DNA from 3 places in the Lysinibacillus sp. NPDC056220 genome. Region 3 is predicted to be linked to each of the others. Evidence: riboswitches for the same ligand, from Rfam matches in the RefSeq annotation. Region 3 holds a riboswitch; each other region holds the start of a gene.

Region 1 (4,365 bases), on a different contig from region 3:
GCAGGTGCAATCGGAACGACCTTAATGGATATTTTTATTTTCAATGGTGACTTTAATGCGATTAAGGGGATATTTATGGTTATTTTAGTGTTGGGCGTTATTGGCCTAAAATTGGCGGATAATCCATCGAAAGATCCTAGTACGACAAAAGGAGTGGATGCATAATGGGCTGGGTATTCGTTATATTAGCAGCAGTGGCGGAAATAGTCGGTGTCATTGGTTTACGCTTTTATAGTCAACATAAAACCGTCCGAAATTTATTATTATACATCGGAGGCTTTGGTTTATCTTTTGCACTTTTATATGCTTCCTTCAATTATTTACAATTAAGTATCGCCTATGTTGTTTGGGTTGGTATTGGAACTGTAGGTGCCGTGCTTGTCAATATTATGTTCTTTGGGGAATCTAAAAACCTTGCACGAATCATCAGTATCGTTGCAATTATCATTGGAGTTGCAGGTTTAAAAGCAGTATCTTGATATTTGATTACAAAGGGCGCCCTCTTAATGAAGTGGCGCCCTTTTTATTTAGATGATGTTAAATGATTGAGGCAAGACAATTGTGATTACTAAATAGGGTTGGTCCTTCTTGCAAATTGTTCAGGGACATATGTAAGATACGGTTTACCCGTCAGTGTATGTGTTTGAATATCTGCAAATACTCCAAATACTTCTTGCAGTAATGATGGTGTAAGCACTTCTTCTGGTGTACCATGACAAACAATGCGTCCACGCTGTAAAACATAAATTTGATCACAGTACATTGCGGCGATATTCAAGTCATGCAAAGCGGCTACTACTGTTAGATGTAAGGTTTGAATTAAGTCCATCAACTGAAGTTGATGTTGAATATCTAAATGATTTGTTGGTTCATCTAATATAAGTACGTGTGCTTGCTGAGCAAGTGCTCTTGCCACCATGACACGCTTCTTTTCCCCACCGGAAAGTGAGCTAAAGCTTCGTTTCGCGAGATGCAATATACCCGTTTGCTTGAGAGCATTTTTAACAATTTGAAAATCCTGTTCCTGATCAAGCTCTAAAAGCTTTTTATGTGGAGTCCTTCCCATACTGACTAAATCGTCAACAGTAAAGTCAAATAATACAGGTGTTTCTTGACTCACAACGGCTAAATTTTTAGCAATGGCTTTACTAGATTGCTTTAAAATATCTTGTTCATTTAACAAGACTGTCCCACTTTCCGGCTTTAGGAGACGATACATATTTTTAAGCAAGGTCGACTTCCCACTACCATTAGGGCCGATTAACCCGACAAATTGCTTTTTCTTTATTTTTACACTTACCTCGTGAAGTATTTGCTGATCGTAAATGGAGAATGATACTTGTTTTGCTTCTAATGTCATGGAACTTAATCTCCTTCACCGAAAGAATAATTGTTACGACGGAGCAACCAAATGAAAAATGGTCCCCCACAGAAAGCTGTAATAATACCGATTGGCATCTCCTGTGGGGCAATTATAATGCGAGCTAAAGCATCTGCCCAGACTAAGAATATCCCTCCTAATAAAGCACTGACCGGTATTACATATTTATAGTTAGAACCGACAATTAACCGTACTATATGCGGAATAATTAATCCCACAAATCCGATAGAACCACTGACTGCTACAAGTACCCCCGTTAAAAGAGAGACAAGTAATATGAGCTGTATGCGAAATTGTTGAAGATTGACTCCTAATGTTACAGCAGCCTCTTCCCCAAGTAATAGCAAATTTAAATTTCGATAAAATAGCCATAAAAGGGCAAACACTATGAAAAAGATGGAAGCTGGAATAATAATATTACTCCATTTAGCTCCAGCTAAGCTTCCTAACATCCAAAACATAACGGCCTTTAATGCACCCTCTTGCTTTGACATCATTAATATAAAATTAGAAATGGCTGTTAATATAAAGGAAACTGCCATTCCTGCCAATAGCAAGCGAAAAATCGAGACCCTGCCACCTACGCGCGATAAGAAAAACACTAACCCAATCGCAAGCAAAGACCCTATAAAAGCTGATACAGAAAGTGCGTAAATACCTAAAAATGAAAAAGCACCTAAAATAATTACTGAAGTTGCTCCAACTGCTGCTCCTGAAGAAATTCCTAATATGTACGGGTCTGCAATGGAATTTCTTACAAGTGCCTGAATTGCTGCCCCTGCAATGGCTAAACCCGCTCCAACAATAGCCGCAAGGATGACACGGGGTACTCTTATTTGCCATATAATAATTTCCTGTGAGCGACTCCAATCCTGCTCTATTGTGTGTTGTATAAAGGGTAATTTTGAAAGAATTACTTTCCATACATATAATGGCGTCACAGAAACAGATCCTACCATCACAGCAAATGTCATGGATACGATTAATACTAAAAGAAGCACTAAAGAAAATAACATAAATTTTTTATTCATTCATTAAACTCCTACTAAGATGATGAATGAAGCAATTAAATATACTTTCGCATGATTTTGGCCAGATCCTCTTACTTCAGTTAGCACTCAATAAAAAAAGGGCATTTCATGCAAAATATGCACAAAAATACCCTCGAATAAACAAAGTCAGAAAATCCAGCTATTGTCCGTAATTGCTTGCATCCTCGTGGGCATTACAGGTATTACTTATTGGCAGGTCTCCTGGCTTCGATTCATCATCCTATAATTAGCCTTCCCATTTTAATAGTGGCAAATAAACATGATAGGACTCCTCGTTACAGTTGCGGGACAGCATCGGACTTCCACCGATTTCCCTTTTAAGCGACATTGTTTCAAATGTCACACCAATAGTATGTGAAGTTATAAAATTATGACGATTCTATCATACATTTTTATAGATACTTAGTCTACAAGGAATTTCCAGCATACTTGAGTTAACAATGAACAAAAATTAAGTTGACACAAAAAACTTAGTTTTTTACACTATCGGTAAGTACTCTGAAATAAGAGGTGAAATCATGACAACAGCAACAAATCAAAGTCATCAAAAATTAAGAACTGTAGATATGGCATATATTGGATTATTTTCTACCCTTATGATGATCGGCGCCAATATAACTTCCTTTGTACCCTTTATGACAGTGGGAGGAGTACCGATTACTCTCCAAACCCTTTTTGCCATTTTAGCAGGACTTATTTTGGGTAGTAGAAAGGGAGCGCTTGCCTGCACAGTTTATATGTGCATTGGATTAGCAGGAGCCCCTGTCTTTGCTCGCTTTGGTGGAGGCTTTAGTCAACTATTAAGCCCCACATTTGGATTCATTATTACCTTTATTTTAGCAGCGTATATGGCTGGATTAATGGTAGAACGAAGTGGTACGAGAAAAAGCTATATTCTAGCGGCATTTTTGGCAACTGCTCTCAATTATTTAATAGGTACCAACTGGCTGTTTATTGCATACAAACTATGGGCCAGTGCGCCAGAGGGTTTTTCCTATAGATTAGCTTGGCTCTGGATGATCCCCCCACTTCCAAAAGATATTATTTTAGCTATTTTCGCTGGTTTTTTAGCGTACCGACTGCAAAAAACATTGAAAATCTTACCCATTCAATAACGCTTACACCCACTTCTTAAGTTAATGGACTAAAGAAGTTTTTTGTAATCGTTAATGTTCATCCTTTCTGCATATTTGTTTGTTACAGTAAGGGCAAATAGAAAGGAGAATCTCATATGACATTCAAACGAAGGTGGTCAGGTGGACTATTATTAGCAGTTGTTTTACTAACTTTATCAGCTTGTTCTGAAGATAAAACGGAGCCTTCATCAACTTCAAATAATACTCCAGAGTCGGAGCAACAAACAGAAATGGATCACTCCACGATGAACCATTCTAGCTCAGCAGAAGTACCAGCTACATTAAAAAAGGCTGAAGATCCAACATTTCCGGTAGGAAGTACCGCTTTGATTAAAGATGGGCATATGGAAGGGATGAAAGGTGCTGAAGCGACAATTGTTGGTGCCTATAAAACTACAGCCTATATTATTTCTTATAATCCAACATCTGGTGGCGAACGTGTAGAGAATCATAAATGGATTATCCATGAGGAATTAATTGATGTAGGAGAAGCGCCTCTATCCTCTGACACAGAGGTAAAAACGACTGCTACTCATATGGCAGGAATGAAAAACGCGACTGTCCGAATTGAAGAAGCTGTACCAACCACTGTTTATATGGTTGATTATATTTCTACGACGAATGGTGAAACAGTGAAAAATCATAAATGGGTAACAGAAGATGAGTTAACAGCGCAATAATCCGAACAACCTCTCCCAATAGATTTGGCAGAGGTTGTTTTCTAGTTTTTATGTTCTCAAGGCTTTCGATCCGCAAACTTATGCCATTTATAGCCGATTCCCCAAACAGTTTGCAA
Region 2 (4,365 bases), 250 kb from region 3:
TGTCTATGATTTTTTTGATGCACCACAGCATCCTTATACAAAGAAACTATTACAATCCCGAATGATGTTTTAGAGGTGAAAAAATTGAAGCTACTAGAAGTGAGAAATATTGAGAAGAACTATGCACATAGACCGTTCATATTCAAGCGAAGACAGGATGCTCCTGTATTACAGAAAGTATCATTTTCACTTCAGGAGGGGGAATGCTTAGGCATTGTTGGACAAAGTGGCTCAGGAAAAAGTACATTGGGCCGAATTATATTAGGAATGGAAAGGCCAACAGCCGGTGAGGTTCTATTTCAAGGGGTTAATCTTTATGATGCCACTAGCCAACAGAAAAAAATGATACGGAGAGATTTACAAGCAGTCTTCCAAAATAGCTATCATTCATTAAATCCAAAGCACACTATTTTTCAAATTTTAGAGGAACCGTACCTAAATTTCGAGCATTATAGCTCAGCTGAGAGACACTATAAGGTAAAGGAATTACTTAATCATGTAGAGTTAGAAAAATCTATTGCCGAAAAGTATCCTTCCCAGCTTAGTGGGGGACAACAACAGCGTGTGAACATTGCAAGAGCGCTTGCCTTACATCCAAAATTAATTGTTTTAGATGAAGCCATTAGTAGTTTAGATATGATTTTGCGAAAACAAATCATTCAATTACTACAGACACTACAAAAGGATTTGCAACTTGCATACATTTTCATTTCTCATGACTTACAGGCTACACGCTTTATTTCAGATCGCATCCTCGTCATGCAAAATGGTCAGCTAGTAGAGGAAATCATGAAAGGTGAACCATTTAAGCATTCCGCATCACTTGAGCTATACAACGCGATTTTGCCCAGTCACCCTCGCGAAAGAATTCACAAGAATACTAGTTTGGAATGATCTGAAATGTCTTTGCGAAGAAAGTCCTTATTAAAATTCTTACATTGTTATTTGGAAAGCTTCGTAAAGGAGCTTTCGAACCCCCATATTTTGCCCTCTAGGTTGTTTAAGAGAGCGACCGTCCTCTGTTCCATATTACTCGGAAGTTCTTCCTTACTGAAATAAGTGAGGCTTAAGCTCTCACCATCCTTCATTTCCAATACACCCCTTACATGTTTAGCTCTATAAAGGTGAATGACTGTATAGATTTCATCGCCATTCGGATAACAGTAGTAATAATCAGGTCCTGAAAAAACACCGATAAACTCAAACTCTTTAGCCACGAGACCAGTTTCCTCATAAAGTTCACGAGCAGCAACCTGCTCTAATGTTTCGTTTATTTCCATTGAACCGCCAGGTAATCCCCAATCCAACGTATCTGAACGATGTTGAAAGAGTATTTTCTTATCATCATTAACAACAAGAACTGTCGAACCAACGCTTATAATTGGTCTATTACCGATAAGCTTTCTTAATTCAGTTATATAGCCCATCCCGTCACTCCTCGTTTCATCGTAATGCAAAACAAATCGCTTTTTTAAAGCAGACTTCATAAATATAGCTCCATTGGGATTGATTAACAATCTTTTTTTGAGCGAAATAATGCTTAAATATGCAGAATAGTTCGTCAAAAATGAAAAATAGCTTTTTATAATCAGTCTTTTCTGAATTTTACCTATATTGATTGTTTGGAAACCTCTATGTTAAGGTGAAAAGACAAATTGAATATGCTAAATTTTGGTGGTTCAAATGGGTTTGATTCCATTTGATTAAAAGGGAAGTTGGTGTGAGTCCAACACTGTCCCGCAACTGTATGTAGGAGTTCCATAACGAGACCACTGTTTTGTTCTTCAAAACGGGAAGGTGTTATAGGAATGTTGATGATAAGTCAGGAGACCTGCCACTAAATAAGCATCAATTGACCTACGAGGATAGGGAGGTGTTAGCTACTGTATGATGATTGTGAATGGATGTAAGTTCACTGTTTTTTGTTCTGTCATACTTTTGTAGATTAACAACTTCTAAAGGATAGAAGTTGTTTTTTTGTTGTTCTTTCGAGTTTGAATGGTAACGCTTACAAGAATGATTAAACAAAGGGGTTGTAATCTATGGAGTTAACGTATTCACCAGGTCTTGATGGAGTTATTGCTGCGGAAACAAAACTGTCTTTCTTAGACGTAGTAGGCAGTCAAATTGTTATAGGTGGCTATGATTTGATTGAACTATCTCAGCGATACGCCTATTTAGATATTGTCCATTTATTATTGCACGGAAACCTACCAACTACTGAGCAACAAGCTGACGTACAGGATAAATTGAAAGAAAACTATCACGTTCCACAAGAGCTTGTTCAAATTTTCAACTTATTACCAAATGGGACACATGCGATGGACGGCCTTCGAACTGGAATTTCAGCGTTAGCAGGGTATGATCAGCACATCCATGATCGTTCGACTGTAATGAATGTAACACGAGCATATCGACTTTTAGGTGGAATGCCCAACATCGTTGCGAATAGCTACCGTGTATTAAATGGTCAAGATGTTGTAGAACCGGATAGTCAGCTTTCTTATAGTGCTAATTTTTATTACATGATTACTGGAAGAAAACCAACACCATTAGAAGAGGGAATTTTTGACCAATCACTTGTTTTATATAGTGAACATGAAATGCCGAATTCGACCTTTGCTGCTCGTGTTATTGCCTCCACACAATCCGATCTGTATGGTGCTCTAACTGGTGCTGTCGCATCATTGAAAGGAAATTTGCATGGTGGGGCGAACGAGGCAGTCATGTATATGCTGCTTGAAGCTAAGACTGTGGAGGGCTTTGAAGCGATGCTGAAAAACAAGCTCAAAAATAAAGATAAAATAATGGGCTTTGGCCATCGTGTCTATATGAAAAAAATGGACCCAAGAGCGCAGATCATGAAAGAAGCTTTGTATAAATTATGCTTGGAGCAAGGGGATGACTGCTTATATCACATGTGCGAAGCCGGTGAAAAAGTGATGGTGGAGGAAAAAGGCTTGTATCCAAATTTAGATTATTATGCTGCGCCCGTGTACTACATGCTGGGCTTACCAATTGAATTATATACGCCTATTTTCTTTGGCTCTCGAACGATCGGTTTATGTGCACATGTGATCGAACAACATGACAATAATCGATTATTTAGACCTCGTGTTCATTATATAGGCGAGCGTCATAACCTTGAAGAATTGTCGGTATAATCAAGTTTTAACAACTCGCCATAGAGCTGATGGACATTCTGACCAATGCCCATCAGCATACTAGTATATCAAATGCATACCTTGAAAGGAAGTTATAGATGATTAAAACGAATGAAAAAACGATGACAGACCAGCTTCTTATTGATATTGCGGATTACGTATTAAACACAAAGATTACGAGCGAAGAAGCTTACGAAACGGCTCGATATGTTTTATTGGATACGTTAGGTTGTGGCATTTTAGCTTTACAATATCCTGAATGTACAAAACTTCTAGGTCCTGTAGTACCAGGTACAGTCGTTCCAAATGGTACTCGTATTCCAGGAACATCCTATGTCCTTGATCCAGTTAAAGGTGCCTTTAATATCGGTTGTATGATCCGTTGGTTGGATTATAACGATACATGGTTGGCGGCAGAATGGGGGCATCCTTCTGATAATCTTGGTGGTATTTTAGCTGTAGCTGATTATTTGAGTCGTGTACGTGTTGCAGAAGGGCAAGAGCCTCTCCAAATGAAAGATGTTTTAGAAATGATGATTCAAGCCCATGAAATACAAGGAATACTTGCACTCGAAAATAGCTTAAATCGTGTTGGCTTAGATCACGTTTTATTTGTCAAAATAGCGACAACAGCTGTTGTTACAAAGGCTTTAGGGGGCACTCATCAAGAGATTGTCAATGCTTTATCAAATGCTTGGATTGATAATTCAAGTTTAAGAACCTATCGACATGCTCCTAATACGGGATCAAGAAAATCATGGGCTGCTGGCGATGCTACAAGCAGGGCCGTACAACTAGCAATGATGGCTGTGAAAGGGGAAATGGGCTATGCAACTGCATTATCTGCACCAGGCTGGGGATTCCAAGATGTGCTCTTTCATAAGCAAGAATTAAAGCTTGCGAGACCACTTGCATCTTATGTTATGGAAAATGTCCTCTTTAAAGTTTCATATCCTGCAGAGTTTCATGCTCAAACGGCTGCAGAATGTGCCGTTCATTTGCATGCTGAAGTAAAAAATCGCCTAGCTGATATTGACCGCATAGAAATTACAACACATGAATCAGCCATGCGAATTATCGATAAAGAAGGGCCTCTTCACAATCCTGCAGATCGAGATCACTGCCTTCAATATATTACAGCGATTGGTCTTATTTATGGTGACATTACCGCAAATCACTATGAAGATGAGGTGGCGGCAGA
Region 3 (4,365 bases):
TTTATTAATAAAATAGATCGTGACGGAGCAGATGTGAGAGCTGTTATGACTCAGCTGCATAAGGATTTCTCAGAACATGTAATCCTCATAGATGAACCACTGCAGGAAAACTATGTTTCAAGCACGATTATGGAATGGCTGGCAGAGCGTGATGAAGAACTGCTAGATAACTTTTTGAATGAAACATTGGAACATCGCCAATGCATGACTAGACTACAAACGATGATTAAAAATGAGGATGCCTTTCCTTGTTTTATAGGTTCTGCGTTGAAGGATGAAGGCATTGAGGAATTTATTGCTCAACTTCCATTCCTAACGGGTACTCACTTCGAGCCAGAAGCACCTTTTCAAGGAGAGGTCTTTAAAATACGCCATGATGGACATCAACGTTTAACGTTCATCAAGGCCCTTACAGGCAAGTTACATATTCGGGATGAATTTACATTTGGAGATATCACAGAAAAAGTAACAGAAATTCGCCTATATAACGGCAGTCGATTTGAAACTGTTCAGCAAGTTGAGGCTGGTGAAATCTTCGCTGTTAAAGGGCTCAGTCAGGCAAATATTGGGGATCGAATTGGCAGTAAATTGCTATCACTGCCCTATGAGCTTGTCCCTACATTACAGGCAAAAGTTCAATATGAGGGTGAGCAACATATAAAAGAAGTATTAAGGATTTTCCGTTTACTAGAGGCCGAGGAGCCGTCATTGCGTGTCGTGTGGCAGGAAAAATTTCAGGAAATCCATGTGCACATAATGGGTGTCATTCAGTTAGAAGTCCTGATTGACGTGTTATTGAAACGTTTTGCATTACACATTTCTTTTGGAGAGCCGCAAATATTATATATGGAGACAATTGGGACAACCGTTACAGGCTACGGTCATTTTGAGCCACTCAAGCATTATGCAGAGGTTCATTTATTAATGGAGCCTAATGAACGCGGAGCAGGAATTACCTTTAGTAATGCCTGTCATGCCGATGATTTATCAGTGGGCAACCAGCGTCTCGTTGAGAAGCACTTGTTTGAGCGTGATCATCACGGCTTACTCACAGGCTACGCCGTCACAGATATTCATTTTACGCTATTAACGGGGCGTGGTCACAATGAGCATACCTCTGGTGGTGATTTCCGAGAAGCTACTTTCCGAGCACTACGTCAAGGACTAGAACAAGCACAGAACATCCTGCTTGAGCCATATTATCGCTTTAAAATGAAAGCTTCCAATGATTTTATTGGCCGTATGATGACTGACATTCAACAGGCTGCCGGCACATTCGACGACCCAGACCTCACCGAAACTGACGTTGTTTTGACAGGACGTGCACCTGTAGCAACCTTTATGAGCTATAGCACAATCTTTGCTGCCTATACCAATGGGAAAGGCTCACTTACCCTCCAATTTGATGGCTATGATGTGTGTCATAATGCAGAAGAAGTAATAGGCCAGATAGGCTATGATAAAAATGCGGACCCTGAATACAGTTCTTCCAGCATTTTTTGCGCTAAAGGCAAAGGCTATACTGTCCCTTGGCAAGAGGCTCAAGCAGCCATGCACTGTCAGGGATAAGTCAAGTAAAGTATTTGCAAGGACGGTGTGTTAGGCTAATAGCCTCAGATGAAGCATGATACGCTGGCATAAATAAAACAAGCCCTCCGCTTCATGGAGGGCTTGTTTTCATATCGCACCGACAGCTTTCTTTGAGGGCTTATGGACCTGATAAGCAGGTTCAACCACCACATAGCCCTGCGTATTAGTGAAGTCGATTAAAACTTTACCAGGCTGACTTTTTAATATTTGTAGTTGATCAATTAATGTTAACAATAGCTCATGGCCGTTCCCTCGTGGATGCCAATTTAAGTGATCACCATTTAACTCCTGAACCGCATCCAGAAATTGTTTATATTCCTGCTGCGCGAATGCGATTAGTTGATCCTGATGAGAAATTTCCATTAAATCATTTATATAAGTTTCATAAAAACGTATAACAATGGAGCATAGTAAATCATTGACACGTGCAGCGCTTAACACGGGATTGGGCTCTTGTGAAAGGCGATCAAGGTTAGGCTTTGCTCGTGTTGAATCAATGCGTGTAATTAAGTGATACGGCTCCCCGTTCACCTCATATATAATAGGGTTCGTCGGCATATACATCATAAAGCTATTCGTCTTCGTTTTCAGTTGATCCGTTAACGTTGCCAGAGCAAAAAGATGGCCTTCTACCTCACCATTTCTTATCCAAATAATGTCTTTATTATATAAAATTCGCTCAAAAAAGCGGTTGTTGCGAATCAGCTTCGTTGCTAATAATTGATCAATCAGTGATTCAACCACCATTCTTGTTTTCGCTTTTTTAGCAATTTCTGTCCTTGGCTGCTTACAAATGGTCATATCTACAAAAGGCGTTTCCTGTGTTATCGTTTCATGAATATTCATCCTATGTGCATCCCCTTTGCGTACATATTTTCAAAACAAAAAGGACTTCCTTCTATGTTTGAGGAAATCCTTCGCTTTAATGTGATTCATCACACAATGCCAAACAAACCCTAAGTAAATGTGAAGGAGTTCGAAAATGAACCCTTTCATGAACTTTGGGCGTTTGACGTACTGTGACGAACAGAGCATTCTGTTTTGTCAACATGCCACCTCCTATTCCTCGTAGGTTTATGGTGTGTACTCATAACAGGCAGGTATCCTGACTCATGGTCATCGCCACTTTTCCCCTTCCCATCATTTGACAGTGGTTGCTGAAAAGTCGCTCACATTTACAGTTGCGGGACAGTGTCGGATTCACACCGACTTCCCTTTTAAGCAAATTGCACGCAATTTACACCTATTACTACACGCTATTCAATTGTCATAGGAATCGGGTGTACTCCACATTCCTATTAGATTACTAAAATCAATTGTAAAGTAGTGGATTTCTAAAGTCAAATATCACAATATTTTCCAAACCATTTCTTCACTTAATCTTACAAACTCTGAAATTCTGACAACATGTCTTCCTATTTACTTTGATGGTATGATACTTCCTCAGCTTCATGCGGGTCATCTCTTTCGAAATCCCCTCGGATTTTCTACGCAGCATAATACTTAATAGCTTCAATTTCTTTACCGCTATACGTTCTGGTCTTTTCCAACGAATCAGCAAAATGGTCGTCTTTTTCACATATTAAATCAGCGAAACTAGTTAATGTTTTGTCCTAATACGTCCTTTACCGAATATCTTCTTTTTAACATCCGTATCACCTTCATCTATTATTCGACGTATATACTCGCATGAGAATAAATTTTAGCGAATGATTAACGGCTTTTAAAAAAGGATTTACGACACTTTTAATTTAGGTTATTAGTTATGTAATATTTGATAAAATGAGTTACGAGGGCAGGGGATTCCTGCGCTCATTTTTTTAACGCAAAACCGCGAGTTAAATCGGGATAAGACACTTGCATCATTTTGAAATACTAACATAAACAACCTATAAACGCACCTCAGACAAACCTATACGCACAACTACGCGATTCAACGATTCTCGCTACATCTGACAGCGTTGAGTGATGTAACTAAAGAGTAATAACTTCACCAGAGTATTGTCTTAATTGTTCAATGGCTACGGTTACGGCTACTTCCTCAGTCTCAATCAAACTCAATCCTTTTTTAATAGGACTCCAAAATTCATATCCGCAGTCTTCTTGCCACATATATACGTCTGTTGTAAAAAGACCATCTCTCCGTTTTATAATTTGAACTTTATATTGATGACTTGGAGACATTATTTCCTTTAGCATCTGTTCCATCGTTTCACCATCTTTACAAATAGTAATGTGTATAACTATTATTCTTCAAAAAGAAAAAAGCTTTGAGCAAAATCTTAAAAACAGGGGGCTTGGGAAGGTCATGCATTTTCAACACAAAAAAAGAGGTTTATGGTGTGTATTCGTAACAGGCTGGTATCCTGACTCATGGCCATTTCCACTTTTCCTCTTCCCGTCCAACTTAAAACGGTATTTTCTAAGGTCAAATACTAAGCTAAGCACCAGTAATTGAATAAAAAAGGATAATAGACAATACTGCAAAGGTTTGAATGATAATCCCGATCACGCTACAAATTAAACCAGAAATTGCCAAACCTCTGCCATTTTCATTGCTTTTAGCAATTTCCTTTGTTGACATTCTTGATAAAACTACTCCGAAAATCCCAAGAACTAATCCAATAAATGGTACGATGATAGAAAGAATACCAAGCGTTAATGAAATGATAGATTTATTATTCATTTCAATTTTTTCAACCATTTCCATTACCCCCCAACAATCTAATGTTACGAATAACACTTCTTCAAAAAACAGTTCCATCCATTGAATTC

Evidence for each region. Region 3 has a riboswitch for cobalamin ahead of ACOZBY_RS11725 (hypothetical protein). Riboswitches for the same ligand answer to the same signal wherever they lie in the genome.
Region 1: linked by a shared signal. The riboswitch ahead of ACOZBY_RS20190 (FecCD family ABC transporter permease) and the one ahead of ACOZBY_RS11725 (hypothetical protein) in region 3 are both predicted to bind cobalamin.
Region 2: linked by a shared signal. The riboswitch ahead of mmgD (citrate synthase) and the one ahead of ACOZBY_RS11725 (hypothetical protein) in region 3 are both predicted to bind cobalamin.

The regions. Positions count from the first base shown of each region.
Region 1 is NZ_JBMOXD010000010.1:60,881-65,245, reverse strand. Features, by position in the region: gene ACOZBY_RS20205 (DMT family transporter) at 1-165, shown strand, start outside; gene ACOZBY_RS20200 (DMT family transporter) at 165-479, shown strand; gene ACOZBY_RS20195 (ABC transporter ATP-binding protein) at 569-1,360, opposite strand; gene ACOZBY_RS20190 (FecCD family ABC transporter permease) at 1,366-2,412, opposite strand; cobalamin riboswitch at 2,608-2,797, opposite strand; gene ACOZBY_RS20185 (biotin transporter BioY) at 2,952-3,548, shown strand; gene ACOZBY_RS20180 (YdhK family protein) at 3,665-4,249, shown strand; gene ACOZBY_RS20175 (response regulator transcription factor) at 4,306-4,365, opposite strand, start outside.
Region 2 is NZ_JBMOXD010000003.1:89,204-93,568, forward strand. Features, by position in the region: gene ACOZBY_RS10510 (ABC transporter ATP-binding protein) at 1-73, shown strand, start outside; gene ACOZBY_RS10515 (ABC transporter ATP-binding protein) at 76-894, shown strand; gene ACOZBY_RS10520 (NUDIX hydrolase) at 942-1,427, opposite strand; cobalamin riboswitch at 1,659-1,853, shown strand; gene mmgD (citrate synthase) at 2,043-3,164, shown strand; gene ACOZBY_RS10530 (bifunctional 2-methylcitrate dehydratase/aconitate hydratase) at 3,263-4,365, shown strand, end outside.
Region 3 is NZ_JBMOXD010000003.1:335,989-340,353, forward strand. Features, by position in the region: gene ACOZBY_RS11720 (GTP-binding protein) at 1-1,569, shown strand, start outside; gene ACOZBY_RS11725 (hypothetical protein) at 1,678-2,436, opposite strand; cobalamin riboswitch at 2,669-2,852, opposite strand; gene ACOZBY_RS11730 (hypothetical protein) at 3,565-3,798, opposite strand; gene ACOZBY_RS11735 (DUF4190 domain-containing protein) at 4,031-4,294, opposite strand.